Regions from separate parts of the Bradyrhizobium sp. 87 genome, predicted to be linked through region 1. Evidence: riboswitches for the same ligand, from Rfam matches in the RefSeq annotation. Region 1 holds a riboswitch; the other holds the start of a gene.
What was found. A riboswitch is a leader RNA that binds a small molecule or an ion and turns the genes downstream of it on or off. The one in region 1 is predicted to bind cobalamin.
Positions count from the first base shown of each region.

Region 2: another riboswitch for cobalamin. It lies ahead of metE (5-methyltetrahydropteroyltriglutamate--homocysteine S-methyltransferase); the one in region 1 lies ahead of IVB50_RS38740 (energy-coupling factor ABC transporter permease).

Region 1 covers NZ_JADPIQ010000148.1:55,444-62,294, reverse strand. The annotation lists gene IVB50_RS38770 (cobalt-precorrin-6A reductase) at 1-445, opposite strand, end outside; gene IVB50_RS38765 (bifunctional cobalt-precorrin-7 (C(5))-methyltransferase/cobalt-precorrin-6B (C(15))-methyltransferase) at 444-1,625, shown strand; gene IVB50_RS38760 (cobalamin biosynthesis protein) at 1,622-1,990, shown strand; gene cobM (precorrin-4 C(11)-methyltransferase) at 1,987-2,769, shown strand; gene IVB50_RS38750 (cobyrinate a,c-diamide synthase) at 2,769-4,079, shown strand; gene cobA (uroporphyrinogen-III C-methyltransferase) at 4,076-4,807, shown strand; cobalamin riboswitch at 4,853-5,073, shown strand; gene IVB50_RS38740 (energy-coupling factor ABC transporter permease) at 5,110-5,787, shown strand; gene cobF (precorrin-6A synthase (deacetylating)) at 5,833-6,582, shown strand; gene cobT (nicotinate-nucleotide--dimethylbenzimidazole phosphoribosyltransferase) at 6,598-6,851, shown strand, end outside.
Region 2 covers NZ_JADPIQ010000125.1:96,356-103,206, reverse strand. The annotation lists gene IVB50_RS30860 (EAL domain-containing response regulator) at 1-1,018, shown strand, start outside; gene IVB50_RS30855 (4Fe-4S binding protein) at 1,639-1,842, shown strand; gene IVB50_RS30850 (hypothetical protein) at 1,864-2,130, opposite strand; gene IVB50_RS30845 (hypothetical protein) at 2,403-2,564, opposite strand; cobalamin riboswitch at 2,937-3,136, shown strand; gene metE (5-methyltetrahydropteroyltriglutamate--homocysteine S-methyltransferase) at 3,236-5,551, shown strand; partial or broken gene IVB50_RS30835 (IS481 family transposase) at 5,946-6,851, shown strand, end outside.

The DNA of each region.
Region 1 (6,851 bases):
CGTGCTGCGGCTTGGTCGCGAACGGCGCGATGTGCTGGCGGCCGATGGCGAGGAACACATTTGCCGGCACTTCAGGCAGTGCGGTGACCGCGGCGTCGACATCAGGTATTTCGATCCAGTTGTCGCCGGGCGCTTTGGTCCACGGCGCTCGCTCGAGAGCGATCAGCGGCGTGCCGGTTTCCGCACATGCCGCGACCGCATTGCGGCTCATCTCGGCGGCAAAGGGATGCGTCGCGTCGATTACATGCGTGATGTGTTCCCGACCAATGTAATCGACAAGTCCGCTTGCGCCGCCAAAACCGCCGATCCGCGTCGGCAACGGCTGACCGGCGGGCGCGCGGGTGCGGCCGCCATAGGAATACACGGCATCGACGCCGGCGCGCGCGATCTCCGCCGCGAGCAGGCTCGCGTCGGCCGTTCCGCCCAGAATGAGGGCGCGCGTCATGGCTGATCCCTGGCTGACCATCATCGGTATCGGCGAAGATGGCCTTGCCGGGCTGTCCGAGGCAAGCCGAAAGGCGCTCGATGATGCCGAAACTGTCTTTGGCGGTGAACGGCATCTTGCACTCGCCGGCATAACCGGGCGCGGCCGTCCATGGCCGGTGCCGTTCGATGCAGAAATCGTGTTGAGCTGCCGTGGTCGCCCGACGGCGGTGCTCGCCTCCGGCGATCCGTTCTGGCACGGGGCCGGCGCGAGCCTCGCCGAGAAGCTCCATGGCGACGAATGGATCGCGTATGCGGCTCCCTCGACATTCTCGCTCGTTGCTGCGCGGCTTGGCTGGCGTCTGGAATCCGTTGCCTGTCTCGGTCTCCACGCCGCGCCATTCGAGCGTCTCGTGCCACACCTGGCGCGAGGGGCACGCATCATTTGTCTCGTGCGCGACGCAAAGGCGGCAGGCGATCTCGCGAAATGGCTGACGGCGCGCGGATGGGGTGCCTCGGCATTCTGGACACTCGCTGCGCTTGGCGGGCCGCGCGAAAGGATCAACGCGCATCGCGCCGACAGCTTCGCAGGCGATCTTGCCGGAAATCTGGTCGCGGTAGCCGTTGAGGCGGCGGGCGCGCAGGGCATCCCCCACAGCTCGGGACTATCGGACGAACTCTTCGTCCATGACGGCCAGATCACCAAGCGTCCGGTCCGTGCGCTCGCGCTTTCGGCGCTGGCGCCGCGTCCCGGTGAACGGCTATGGGACATCGGTGCGGGCTCGGGCTCGATCTCGGTCGAGTGGACGCTGTGCGGGGGCACCGCGATCGCCGTCGAGGCGCGCGAGGATCGCGCAGCGAACATTCGCAGCAATGCGACGGCGTTCGGGTTGGCACATCGGATCACAGTCATCGCGGGAAAAGCGCCTGAAACCCTTGCTACGCTGGACGGGCCTGACGCCGTGTTCATCGGCGGCGGTCTCGACATCGCGATGTTCGACGCCATCTGGCCGCGGCTCTCGCCCGGTACGCGGCTGGTCGCGCATTCAGTAACGTTGGAGACGGAAGCGTTGCTCGGTGAGCTGCACCAGCGCCAGGGCGGCGAATTGATGCGGGTCGAGATTGCGCATGCCGCTTCGCTCGGCCGCTACCGGTCCTGGGAGGCCGTGCGGCCCGTGGTGCAATGGAGCGCGGTCCGATGAAGGTCGCCGGGCTCGGATTCAAGCGGGACGTCACGCTGGCCTCGCTGCGTGAGGCGCTTCTGGCGGCCGGTGGTCCCGAAGGCCTCGCAGCAGTGGCGACGGTCAGCGATAAGGCCGACGAGGAGGTGTTGAAGCAGCTCGCGCGCGAATGCGGCTTGCCGATCAAGGCGGTTGCCGCCGAAATGCTTGTTGGCATCGACACGCCGACGCAGTCAAAGCTCGTCGTGGAAAAGTTCGGGACGGGATCGGTTGCCGAGGCGGCGGCGCTCGCAGCGGCCGGACCTCGCGCGCGATTGATTGCGACGCGGGTGGTCTCGCAGGATCGCACCGCGACCGCGGCGATCGCGGAAGGAGACGGCGCATGACGGTGCATTTCATCGGGGCAGGGCCAGGCGCTCCTGACTTGCTGACGTTGCGCGGCCGCGATCTCATCGCCGCCTGTCCGGTCTGCCTCTATGCTGGCTCACTTGTGCCCGAGGGCGTCTTGGCGCATTGCCCGCCCGGGGCGCGGATCGTCAACACCGCGCCGCTGTCGCTCGATGAGATCGTCGCGGAGATCGCCGCCGCCCATGCCGATGGCAAGGACGTTGCGCGGCTGCATTCCGGTGATCTCTCGATCTGGTCGGCGATGGGCGAACAGCTCCGCCGCCTGCGCACGCTCGACATTCCCTACAGGGTCACGCCCGGCGTTCCCTCTTTCTCGGCCGCCGCGGCTGCGCTGGAGGCCGAGCTGACGCTGCCCGGCCTTGCCCAGACCGTGGTGCTGACGCGCACGCCGGGCCGCGCCAGCGCGATGCCCGAAGGCGAGAAGCTTGCCGCCTTCGCCGCCACCGGCGCGGTGCTCGCGATCCATCTGTCGATTCATCTGCTCGACAAGGTCGTCGCTGAGCTGACGCCGCATTATGGCGCGGATTGCCCGGTCGCGATCGTCTGGCGTGCGAGCTGGCCCGAGCAGCGCATCATCCGCGCCACGCTCGCAACACTCGACGCTGCGGTCGGGGGCGAGATGGAGCGCACCGCGTTGATCCTGGTCGGCAAGACGCTGGGCTCGGCGGATTTTTCCGAGAGCCGTCTCTATGCTGCCGACTATGACCGCCGCTATCGGCCGGTCGGCGCCGAGCCGCGCTTTCCGGAGGTGTCGTGATGGCGGCAGGGCTCGTTATCTCCGCGCCGGCCTCCGGCGTCGGCAAGACCACACTGACGCTGGCGCTTGCTCGCGCCTGGCGCAACAGCGGATTGCGGGTGCAGTGCTTCAAGAGCGGCCCCGATTACATCGATCCCGCGTTTCATGCCGCCGCGACGGGACGCGCCTCGGTCAATGTCGACAGTTGGGCGATGGATCGCGGGACAATCTCGCATCTCGTCAGTCGCGGCATTGACGCCGATGTCGTGCTGGCCGAAGGCTCGATGGGTCTGTTCGACGGCGTCGCCGCGCGTGGCGTCTGCGGCACCGGGGCGACCGCCGACATCGCGGAGATGCTGGACTGGCCGGTGCTGCTGGTGATCGATCCCTCAGGACAGGCACAAACGGCGGCCGCGATCGCGGCGGGCCTTCGCGACTACCGCCCCGGTGTGCGCCTTGCAGGCGTCGTGCTCAATCGCGTTGCCAGCCCGCGCCACGAAGCCCTCGTGCGGCGCGCGCTGCTGGATGCCGGCATCGCCGTATTCGGCGCGCTGCCGCGCCATGCCGAGATCAGCCTGCCGAAGCGGCATCTCGGACTGGTGCAGGCCGAGGAGCAGGCGGAAATCGGCAAGCTGATCGACGAGGCCGCGCGCTTCGTTGCCGAGCATGTCGATCTCGACGCGGTGCTGCGTTCGGCGGCCACCTGGTCGCCGCAACCTGCCGCAAGCGGCGTCAACGTGACGCCGCCCGGCCAGCGCATTGCGCTTGCCCGTGATGCCGCGTTCTCCTTCGTCTATCCGCACATGCTGGAAGCGTGGCGCGCGGCGGGTGCGGAGATCTCGACATTCTCGCCGCTCGCCGATGAAGCCCCTGATCCGGTCGCCGATGTGTGCTGGCTGCCTGGCGGCTATCCCGAGCTGCAGGCCGGCAGGATCGCTGCCAATGCGCGCTTCCGCAGCGGATTGCGCGCCTTCGCCGAGACGCGCCCGGTGCACGGCGAATGCGGGGGCTATATGGTGCTGGGCACCGCTTTGACCGACGCCGATGGCATCAGCCACGAGATGACGGGCCTGCTCGGCCTGGAGACGAGCTTTGCCAAGCGCCGCATGCATCTGGGCTATCGTCTGGCCGAGCTCGCCGCGCCGATGCCGGGTCATCAGGCGGGTGCACGCCTGCGTGGCCATGAATTCCACTATTCGACCATAGTCGCGCAGCCCGACACGGCGCTGGCGGTCGTGCACGACGCGACAGGTGCGGTCATTGCCGAGACCGGCTCGCGGCGGGGACAAGCCACCGGCACGTTCTTCCATCTGATCGCGGAGGACCGGTGAGCGGTTTTGTCTCCTTTGTCTCCGCCGGGCCCGGCGATCCCGAGCTGCTCACGCTCAAGGGTGCAGCGCGGCTGCGCGAGGCCGACGTTGTGCTCTATGACGATCTTGCTTCAGGCGCGATCCTCGATCTGGCCCGGCCCGGCGCCAATCTCGTCGCGGTGGGAAAGCGGGCAGGGCGGGCCTCGACCAAGCAGCACCATGTCAACCGCCTGCTGGTCGACTATGCCGTGACAGGCGCGCGCGTGGTCCGGTTGAAGTCGGGCGATGCCGGCATCTTTGGCCGGCTCGAGGAGGAGCTCGAGACGCTGCGTGAAGCGGGCATCGGCTACGAGATCATTCCCGGCGTCACCTCGGCCTGTGTCGCCGCCGCGCAAGCCGGCATTCCGCTGACCCGGCGTCACACCTCGCGCCGCGTGCAGTTCGTGACCGGGGCGGACGTCACCGGCGAGCTGCCGCCAGATCTCAATTGGGCGGCGCTGGCCGATCCGGAGGCGACGACCGTGGTCTATATGGGCCGGCGGACGTTTCCGGCGTTGGTCGTCAAATTGATCGAGCACGGGCTCGCCCCAACCACGCCGGCGTTGTTTGCCGAATCGCTCGGCCGTCCCGATGAGCGGCTGGTCCGCACCACCATTTCGGAACTTGCAGAGCAGCTTGCGCGGGGCGGAGCGGCCTCCACGGCGGCCGTCATCCTGTTCGGCGCGCTGGCGGGGAATTATCCGTCATGACCGCCTCGTCCGCCCGTCGCCCCTTGACGCCCGGCCGGCGAAAGAGGCACACAGGAGACGCATGGTGCTCGATGCGGCGCAAAGCGCCGGAGCATAATCGGGAATGGGGATGGGCGGACCCAGTTGCGGCGCCCAAAACCCCAGCCGCCCCCGCGACTGTAAGCGGTGAGGGACTTCGATCAGCCACTGGGCCGCGAGGCCCGGGAAGGCCGGAGACTCCCAGTGAACCGCGAGCCAGGAGACCGGCCGTGCATGTTTTGAGGCCAAGGCCGTCGGGTGTGACGGCAAGAAGGATCTGAGCCATGCATATCGAACCCGGACTAGTCTCGGACGCCAAGCTCGTGCTGAGTTATGCAACCGGCATTGCCGTCGGCGGCGTTGCCTTGAAGCTCGCGGTTGAGACCGTGCGCGAGCAGGGCATCACGTCGTTCGCGGCGCGGACGCTCGCCACCACGGGACTTGTGTTTATCTTCTTCGAGATCCTGCCGCACTTCCCGGTCGGCGTCTCCGAAGTGCACTTCATCCTCGGCTCGACCTTGTTCCTGCTGTTTGGCGCGGCGCCTGCGGCCTTCGGCCTCGCGTTTGGCCTGCTGTTCCAGGGCATCTTCTTCGAGCCGCCCGACTTGCCGCAATATGGCATGAACGTCACCACGCTATTGGTGCCGCTGTTCGGAATCCAGGCGATCGCCACGCGGATCATTTCGAGCAACACGGCCTATGTCGATCTGAAGTACCGCCAGGCGCTGGCGCTTTCGACGACCTATCAGGCGGGCGTCATCGCCTGGGTGGCGTTCTGGGCGATTTATGGCTCCGGCTTCGGCGCGACCAACCTCGCCAACATCGCGACCTTCGCGGCGTCCTATGCGCTGGTCATCGTGATTGAGCCGCTCGCCGATCTCGGCGTGCTCGCGCTGGCAAAGTCGCTGCGCGGCGTCACCGCGCCCGGCCTCGTCACGCCGCGTTTGCACAGCGCGGCCTAGAGACAAGCGAACGGGCGGCCATGATGGCCGCCCTTCGCAGCCACCATGCTCACGCTCTCTCTGATAGGCATCGGTTGCGGCGATCCCGAGCAGCTCACGCGTGCCGCGATTACTGCCATCAACGCGGCCGATCTCGTCCTGATCCCCCGCAAGGGGACGGCCAAGTCCGACCTCGCCGATCTCAGGCGGACGATCTGCGCCGATCTGCTCACCAGCGACACGACCCGCATTGCCGAGTTCGATCTGCCCGTGCGGGACGCCGCTGAAGCGGACTATCGCAAGGGCGTGGACGATTGGCATGATGCCGTGGCCGCCGTCTGGTCGCAGACGATCGGGGATCATCTCGAAGGAGAGGGCAAGGTCGCGCTGCTGATCTGGGGCGATCCCTCGCTTTATGATTCCTCGCTGCGCATTGCGCGGCGGCTCAATCCCTCGCCAAAGATCGAGGTCGTGCCCGGCATCACCTCGATCCAGGCGCTGTGTGCGGCGCATGCGTTGCCGCTCAACGACATCGGCGAGCCCTTTCTAGTTTCGACCGGACGCCGCTTGCGCGATGGCGGTTGGCCGGCAGGTGTCGATACCGTGGTGGTGATGCTCGACGGCGGCACGGCGTTCCAGTCGCTTGATCCGGCGGGCCTGCACATCTGGTGGGGGGCCTATCTCGGCATGCCCGATCAGATCGTGATGTCCGGCGCGCTGGCCGAGATCGGCCCGCGCATCGTCGCCGTGCGGCAAGAGGCGCGCGAACGGCACGGCTGGATCATGGACAGTTACATCCTCAAGCGCAGGCTGTGAGGCAAGCGAGGCAGCATGCTCCCCGAATGGGTCACCCAACAATGCCCCGATATCTCCGCAGTCCATCGCGGGGCGGCGGTGGCGCGGCAGGCGCAACTGACGAAACCGACCGGCGCGCTCGGCCGGCTCGAGCAGCTCGCGATCGAGCTTGCGGGCCTGCAAGCAACCGAGCAGCCGCGCGCGGCGCGGGTGCCGATCATCATCTTCGCCGGCGATCACGGCATCGTCGCGCAGGGCGTCTCGGCCTATCCGCAGGAAGTGACGATCGC
Region 2 (6,851 bases), on a different contig from region 1:
CCCTGATCTGATCCTGCTCGGCATTGGCTCGGATCGCATCGAGCCTGGACGATTGCTCGAGATACTCGTACGCGAAGAATTTGCAGGCAGAGTGCTGGCGTTCGGCGCCCGCGAGTCGATCGTCATGACGGCAGTGCAGCAGGTCGGGGGCGAATATGGACTTGATATGCTGCCGCCGCTGAGGACGCCGTTTGCAGCCGAGACGCTGCGCGATCGGGTCGCCATGCTCTTGCCCAGAGAGCCGGCGCCCCGTCCCGCAGTCCATGTCGGAGAAGCCTTACACGCTGGCTGGCTTGAGCTCTGGTATGAGCCGAACTTTGACCCGTGTACCCTCAGCCGCCGCGGCGCCGAGGCGCTTGTGCGAATGCGGCATCCGACCTGGGGCGTTGTTCCACCAGCGTATTTCATCCCGGAGGCTCACGATCCGCATTTTAGGGACTTGTCGCAGTTCGTGATCGACCGCGCGATCAAGGATTGGAAGTATCTTCTGGAGCAGCAAACTTCGACCGATCTCTCCATCAATCTCCCGGCAGCATTCCTGATTGACCCGCAGGCGGTACGCGATCTCTGTCAGCGCATGCCGTCGCACCCCGCTTTCGGCGGCTTGACGATCGAAATCGAGAGCGAGGAAGCGATCCAGAACCTAGATCTCCTGATCGAGGTCGCGCGTGAGGTTCGCTTTCACAACATTGGCCTTGCAATCGACAATATCGGCGCCAATTGGCCGCAGCTGATGGGGCTCGAAAAATTCCCGTTCATGAAATTAAAAGTGGACCGGCAGTACGTCGCCGGTTGCGGAAATGGGCCCCTGAAGCGAACGGTGTGCCGCCATATCGTCGATCTAGCCAAAGAGTACAGTGTGCGCACCGTCGCCGCAGGCGTGGAGAGCCACGCCGACCTGATCGCTGTGACCGAACTCGGCTTCGACCTTGCGCAGGGCCATCTGTTCGGAAAGGCCATGCCGCTGAAGCAATTTGCACAGTCATCTTTCAGCCCTGTTCCACTTCGTCCAAAATAGTTGCATGAGGAGTGACTGAGCACAGCCAGGCAAAGCGTACCAGCGCTGGCCCGCGCGGCCATGCCTACTCGGCACCAGGCATGCGGCTGACAGCAATTAAATCGGCCACTTTGCAAACCCAGTATCGCTTCTCCCGGCCGAACTTCATTTCCCTCCGAAGCGATGCCGAAGGTTATTGTAGCACAAAGCCCTTTTGGCAAGGCTCCAGCCAGTCAATCCGCGGAGTTAACGTTGCAGGCGTGAGCGCGGCTTGGACAAAATCTCCGGTCAGGGCGTGTGACCGGAGGTTTGCCGACATCCGGCGTAGACGTGCGTCGGCTCGCGGCTTCTACTCGCGCCGCCGGTTTCGGGAATCGTCGAGCGTCGCTTGGCCCCGCGCTGCGATGCCAGACAAACCGACGGAAGCTCGCAGCAGTCGAGTCGCGACTGGCTATCGGAGTAGGGGCCCGAGGGCTCGCACGGCTTGATATTGAAGCGGCCCATGCTGTCGCAGATGCAACATGGTCTCAGACCCCGCACAGCACCATTGGGCAAGTTGCCCATCATTGAGCGCGCCTGTCCTTGGCACGGCATTTGAAAGGGATCGCCAATGGCATCGCTCGCCTAAGGAGTCGGAAGGCATGGCTTACAAGATCGTCGCTTCGCAATGTACCGTTTGTGGGGCATGTGAGTTCGAGTGTCCCAACGCGGCGATCAGCCTCAAGCGCGACATTTACGTTATCGATGCAAAAAAGTGTACGGAGTGCGAGGGCCATTCCGACACGCCGCAATGCGCTGTGGTCTGTCCGGTGCCTGACACCTGTGTCCCGTCTAAGACAACATAAGCAGCCCGCGTCCAGAAGGCTTCACCGCTCGATTTCGCGCACGAAGGAGTAGATGTCGAGCTTGTGGAGGCCGCCTTCCGCGTGCGGCGCATCGAGGTCGATCAACATCGTTATGAGCTTAAGGCGCTGATCGACTCCGAGAAACCCTCGAAGGGCTCTGTCAGAGGAGACCGTCAAATTTGTCTCGAATAATGACAAGGCCGCCTCGATGCTCCAGGTCGCCGCGTTGAGGCTTATCGTCGTTGGCTGACGAGCCGAGGCGAGGTGGACGGGCGTCGAATATCCCAAGATCAGCTTGCAGGATATCTAACGCTACGTCACTTCGAAGCCGAAGAGACGGTCTCCACGCGCGACCAGATCGGTCCGGAGATCCTGAAGACGTACGAGAAGCTGGGCATCCGCTTGCCCACGGTCACCATGCACGAGTGCATGGAGCTAGGGTCCTAACAGGATCCCCGCCGCCCGCGCTCTCGCCGCTTACTCCCGTTCCGCAAGTCAGCGTGCATCCTGACGTCCGGAACTGTTCCTGCGATGCCGCGCAGGCCAACGTCCAGGCTGCACTACTCGCCAGCGGCGACGGAAACAACGAAGGCGCGGCCAAAGTCGCTCAGCACGTAAGTGCTTGGCACACCGAAGGAGATCATCTTGACGAACGCCACGGAGCGATCGAGCTCACGGCTCGTCGCGGGGTCCGCCGAACACAGGCAGTCCGGCCTGATCATCCGTTTGATCCTGGAGCAATCCGGCCTTGACAATTCCTAAGGAGCCTCATGGCGCTGTGATCAAGCGGATGCCGGCCGAGGATGATCGCAAACGTCCTCGCGGGCGAGTTCGAGAAGCTGCTGACGGAAAAGACCGGATTTGTCGCGATCACGCAGATGTCGAAGCGCCCACCGCGTTCGTTCTGCTCGCGTTGGCTCATCCGAGTACGCCAAGCGGGTGTTGACGGACGCATTCACAAGCGGAGGCTCCACAGATCTAGGCGTTTTTACCAGGCCGGGAGTAAGACCGTTGTGCCCTAGCTGGTACAGCTCGCAATCGCTTGGGCAATATCGCGGCGACACTTAGTAGGTTGACGGATCGATCCTCGTGCGCCTAATGCCAGCCGTCGTGGTCTTCGGATTCGTTTGATCCGGAGCTAAGAGGGAAGCCGGTGCAATGCCGGCGCTGCCCCCGCAACTGTAAGCGGCGAGCCGCTGTCCAACGAAGTCACTGAAGCCATGCGGCTTCGGGAAGGCCGGACAGCAGCGACGACCCGCGAGCCAGGAGACCTGCCTCGACAATATATCGTCCACGGGCGGGGTGTCCCGGTGTGCGCCAAGCAGCTGTCGCTCACGCGATATTCGCTGCATGCGTCCGCCATGGCCTTTGCCCCAATCATGGGGTCTGAGCTATGTCTTTTCTTTCGCTTCCCGTTGCCACACTGGGGACGTCACGCATCGGCCCACGACGCGAACTCAAAGTCGCGCTCGAGAGCTACTGGGCGGGAAACTCCAGCGAAGCCGAGCTCCTCGAGGCGGGGAGTGGACTTCGTGCCGCTAATTGGGCACGGCAGAAATCCCGCGGTGCGACCGTCATTCCTTCGAATGACTTCTCGTTTTACGACCATGTGCTCGATACCAGCCTAATGGTTGGCGCCATTCCCGACGTCTACGGCTGGACCGAAGGTCCTGTGTCGCTCAAGACCTACTTCACCATGGCGCGTGGCGCTCAGGACGGTGGTCACGCTCAGCATGGGCCTGGCGTAGCCGCTCAGGAAATGACGAAGTGGTTCGATACCAACTACCACTACATGGTGCCGGAATTTCACCGGGATCAGATCTTTAAGTATTCCTCTCGAAAGCCGATCGAGGAATATGAGGAGGCAAAAAGCCTCGGCTACCAAACGCGCCCCGTCCTAGTTGGCCCAGTCACTTTCCTGAAGCTCGGCAAAAGCGCAAATCCCGCATTCAATCCGCTGTCGCTGCTCGATCGGCTCCTCCCAGTCTATGTCGATGTTCTCCGCGAACTATCCTCGCGCGGTGCTGAATGGGTTCAGCTGGACGAGCCATGCCTAGTGATGGACGTCGACGAAGCATCGCGGGCGGCTGTCCGCCGGGCCTATGCTCATTTCGCAAAGGTTGTGCCGGCCCTTAAAATAATGCTGGCCACATATTTCGGAGCTATCGGCGACAATCTTGAAACAACTATGGCCTTGCCCGTTGCCGGGCTTCATGTGGATCTGGTTCGGGCACCTGACCAGTTGGACGCAATTGTCGCCACAACCCGTAGAGATCTCGTGGTCTCACTAGGCGTCGTTGATGGTCGGAACGTGTGGCGCTCCAATCTTCCGGCGCTGCTCGACCAACTTGCTCCTATGGTCCAAAAATTGGGCAGGCACCGTGTTCAGATTGCTCCTTCCTGCTCGCTGCTTCATGTTCCGATCGACATTGAGCTAGAGACCGATCTCGATCCCAATCTGAAGACATGGCTGGCGTTCTCAGTTCAGAAGATCAAGGAACTTTCGATATTGGGCAAAGCGCTGGCCGGCCATGCTGCCGAGGTGGCCGATGAACTTGCGCTTTCGGAGGGGGCAGCCGTCACCCGCGAAATATCGCCCGAGATCCACAATGCGAATGTCGCCGGACGAATCGCCGCGATCGACGATAGCATGCTTCGCCGTCGCAGTGCGTTCACCCAGCGTGCCGACGTCCAGCGCGTCGCGTTCGCATTGCCGATGTTTCCAACGACAACCATCGGATCCTTCCCGCAAACGGCCGATGTCCGGAATGCGCGCGCGGCTCATGCGCGGGGAACGTTGAATGACACGCAGTACGAGCAGCTTCTGAAAGCGGAGACAGCCCGTACCGTGAAGTGGCAGGAAGATATCGGCCTGGACGTGCTCGTACACGGTGAGTTCGAGCGCAATGACATGGTTCAATACTTTGCCGAGCAGCTGTTGGGCTTCGCTTTCACCAAGCATGGCTGGGTTCAGTCTTATGGCTCGCGGTACGTTCGTCCGCCTATCCTGTTCGGAGATGTCTCCCGGCCGAAGCCCATGACCGTCGAATGGTGGCGCTATGCGCAGTCTCTGACCAAAAAACCCGTCAAGGCTATGCTGACCGGACCGGTGACGATCCTGAACTGGTCGTTTGTCCGTGACGACATCTCGCTGCGCGAGACATGCCGACAGATCGCTCTCGCGATCCGAGATGAGGTCATTGACCTTGAGGCGGCTGGAGCGACCATGATCCAAATCGACGAGGCTGCGTTGCGGGAGGGATTGCCGCTACGCAAATCGCAGTGGAAGAACTATCTCGATTGGGCGGTGGACAGCTTCCGCCTTTGCTCCTCCCCGGTCGCCGACGGAACTCAGATCCATACTCACATGTGTTATTCCGAGTTCAACGAAATCATCGATGCGATCGCAGCAATGGATGCCGACGTCATTTCAATCGAGACGTCGCGTTCTAAGATGGAATTGCTCGAGGCCTTCAAGAGCTACAAATATCCCAATGAGATCGGGCCCGGCGTCTATGACATTCATTCACCGCGCATTCCCGCAGCGGCGGAAATCAAGCAGCTGATTGTGTTGGCGCGGCAGCGAGTTTCCGATCGGCAGCTCTGGATCAATCCCGACTGCGGACTGAAAACGCGAAGGTGGGAGGAGGTGCGTCCCGCGCTCGTTAATATGGTGGCCGCCGCACGCGAGTTGCGGGCCGAGCCATGATGGTGCGGAGCGTTTCGCCAGCGCGTTTGTCAACAAGATGCAAGCGCTTTGGGGGCTTACGATGTCCTTGCGAGCTTTCAAAGTTCCCAGCGCCGCGGAATGCCGGCGAGAGTAGGCGGAGGCGGTCGCATACAGCCGGCGACAAGCTCGATTCTCGACCCGACGGCCGACAGCATGCCGGCGAGGTCCGATCAGGTCCTATTGCGACGTCATTAACGCTCGACGCGAAGCACAGCCCTACGGAGACGTTACGATTAAAGCAAAGGCGCACGCGATCTCAAAGTTTCCCAACATCAGCCTCATGGAGGCCGGCCCTGCACCCTGATTGTCGTTCTAGGTGTTTAGTCCCAAGCTTTGGTGGTGCATTCTTATCGCACGATTCGAAGGATGCGCTATGGGACAAGTTTTACACGGCTGCGCCACGACGACGGAGGCGGTCCGTCGAGCAATACAAAATAGTCAAGAGAGCCTGAGAGTGCTCGCCAAGCGCTACGGGATCAACCAGAAGACTGTCGCGAAGTGGAGGGAGCGCGAGACCGTCGCCGATCTCCCGACAGGCCCCAAAGAAGCCAAATCGACCGTGCTTTCCATCGAGGAGGAGGCGATCATCGTCGCTTTCCGGCGGCATACGCTATTGCCGCTCGACGATTGCCTCTATGCGCTCCAGCCGACCATCCCGCATCTGACGCGATCATCCCTGCATCGCTGTCTCCAGCGCCACGGGATCAGCCGATTGCCGGAGGTCGGAGGCAGCAAGCCTCCGAAGAAAAAATTAGAGGCTTATCCGATCGGCTATTTCCACATCGACATTGCTGAGCTCCAGACCGCTGAAGGCAAGCTCTACCTCTATGTCGCTATCGATCGCACCAGCAAAGTCGCCTTCGTGCAACTGGTCAGGAAGACGGGAAGGACCTCGGCCTAGACCTTCCTCGAAGCTCTGATCGCGGCTGTCCCCTACAAGATCCACACGGTTCTCACCGACAATGGGATCCAGTTCACTTTCCCCCCGCGCTACGCGGACGGCCCCACGGCAAGATACGTGACACACATGTTCGATATGCGCTGCCACGAGAATGGCATCGAACATCGGCTGACCAAGATCAAGCATCCCTGGACCAATGGCCAGGTCGAACGCATGAACCGCACGATCAAGGAAGCGACCGTCAAACGCTACCATTACGATCGACACGATCAGCTCGAAGCTCACCTTGACGACTTCATCAACGCCTACAACTACGCTCGGCGGCTGAAAACCTTGAAGGGCCTCACGCCTTACGAATACATCTGCAAATGCTGGACT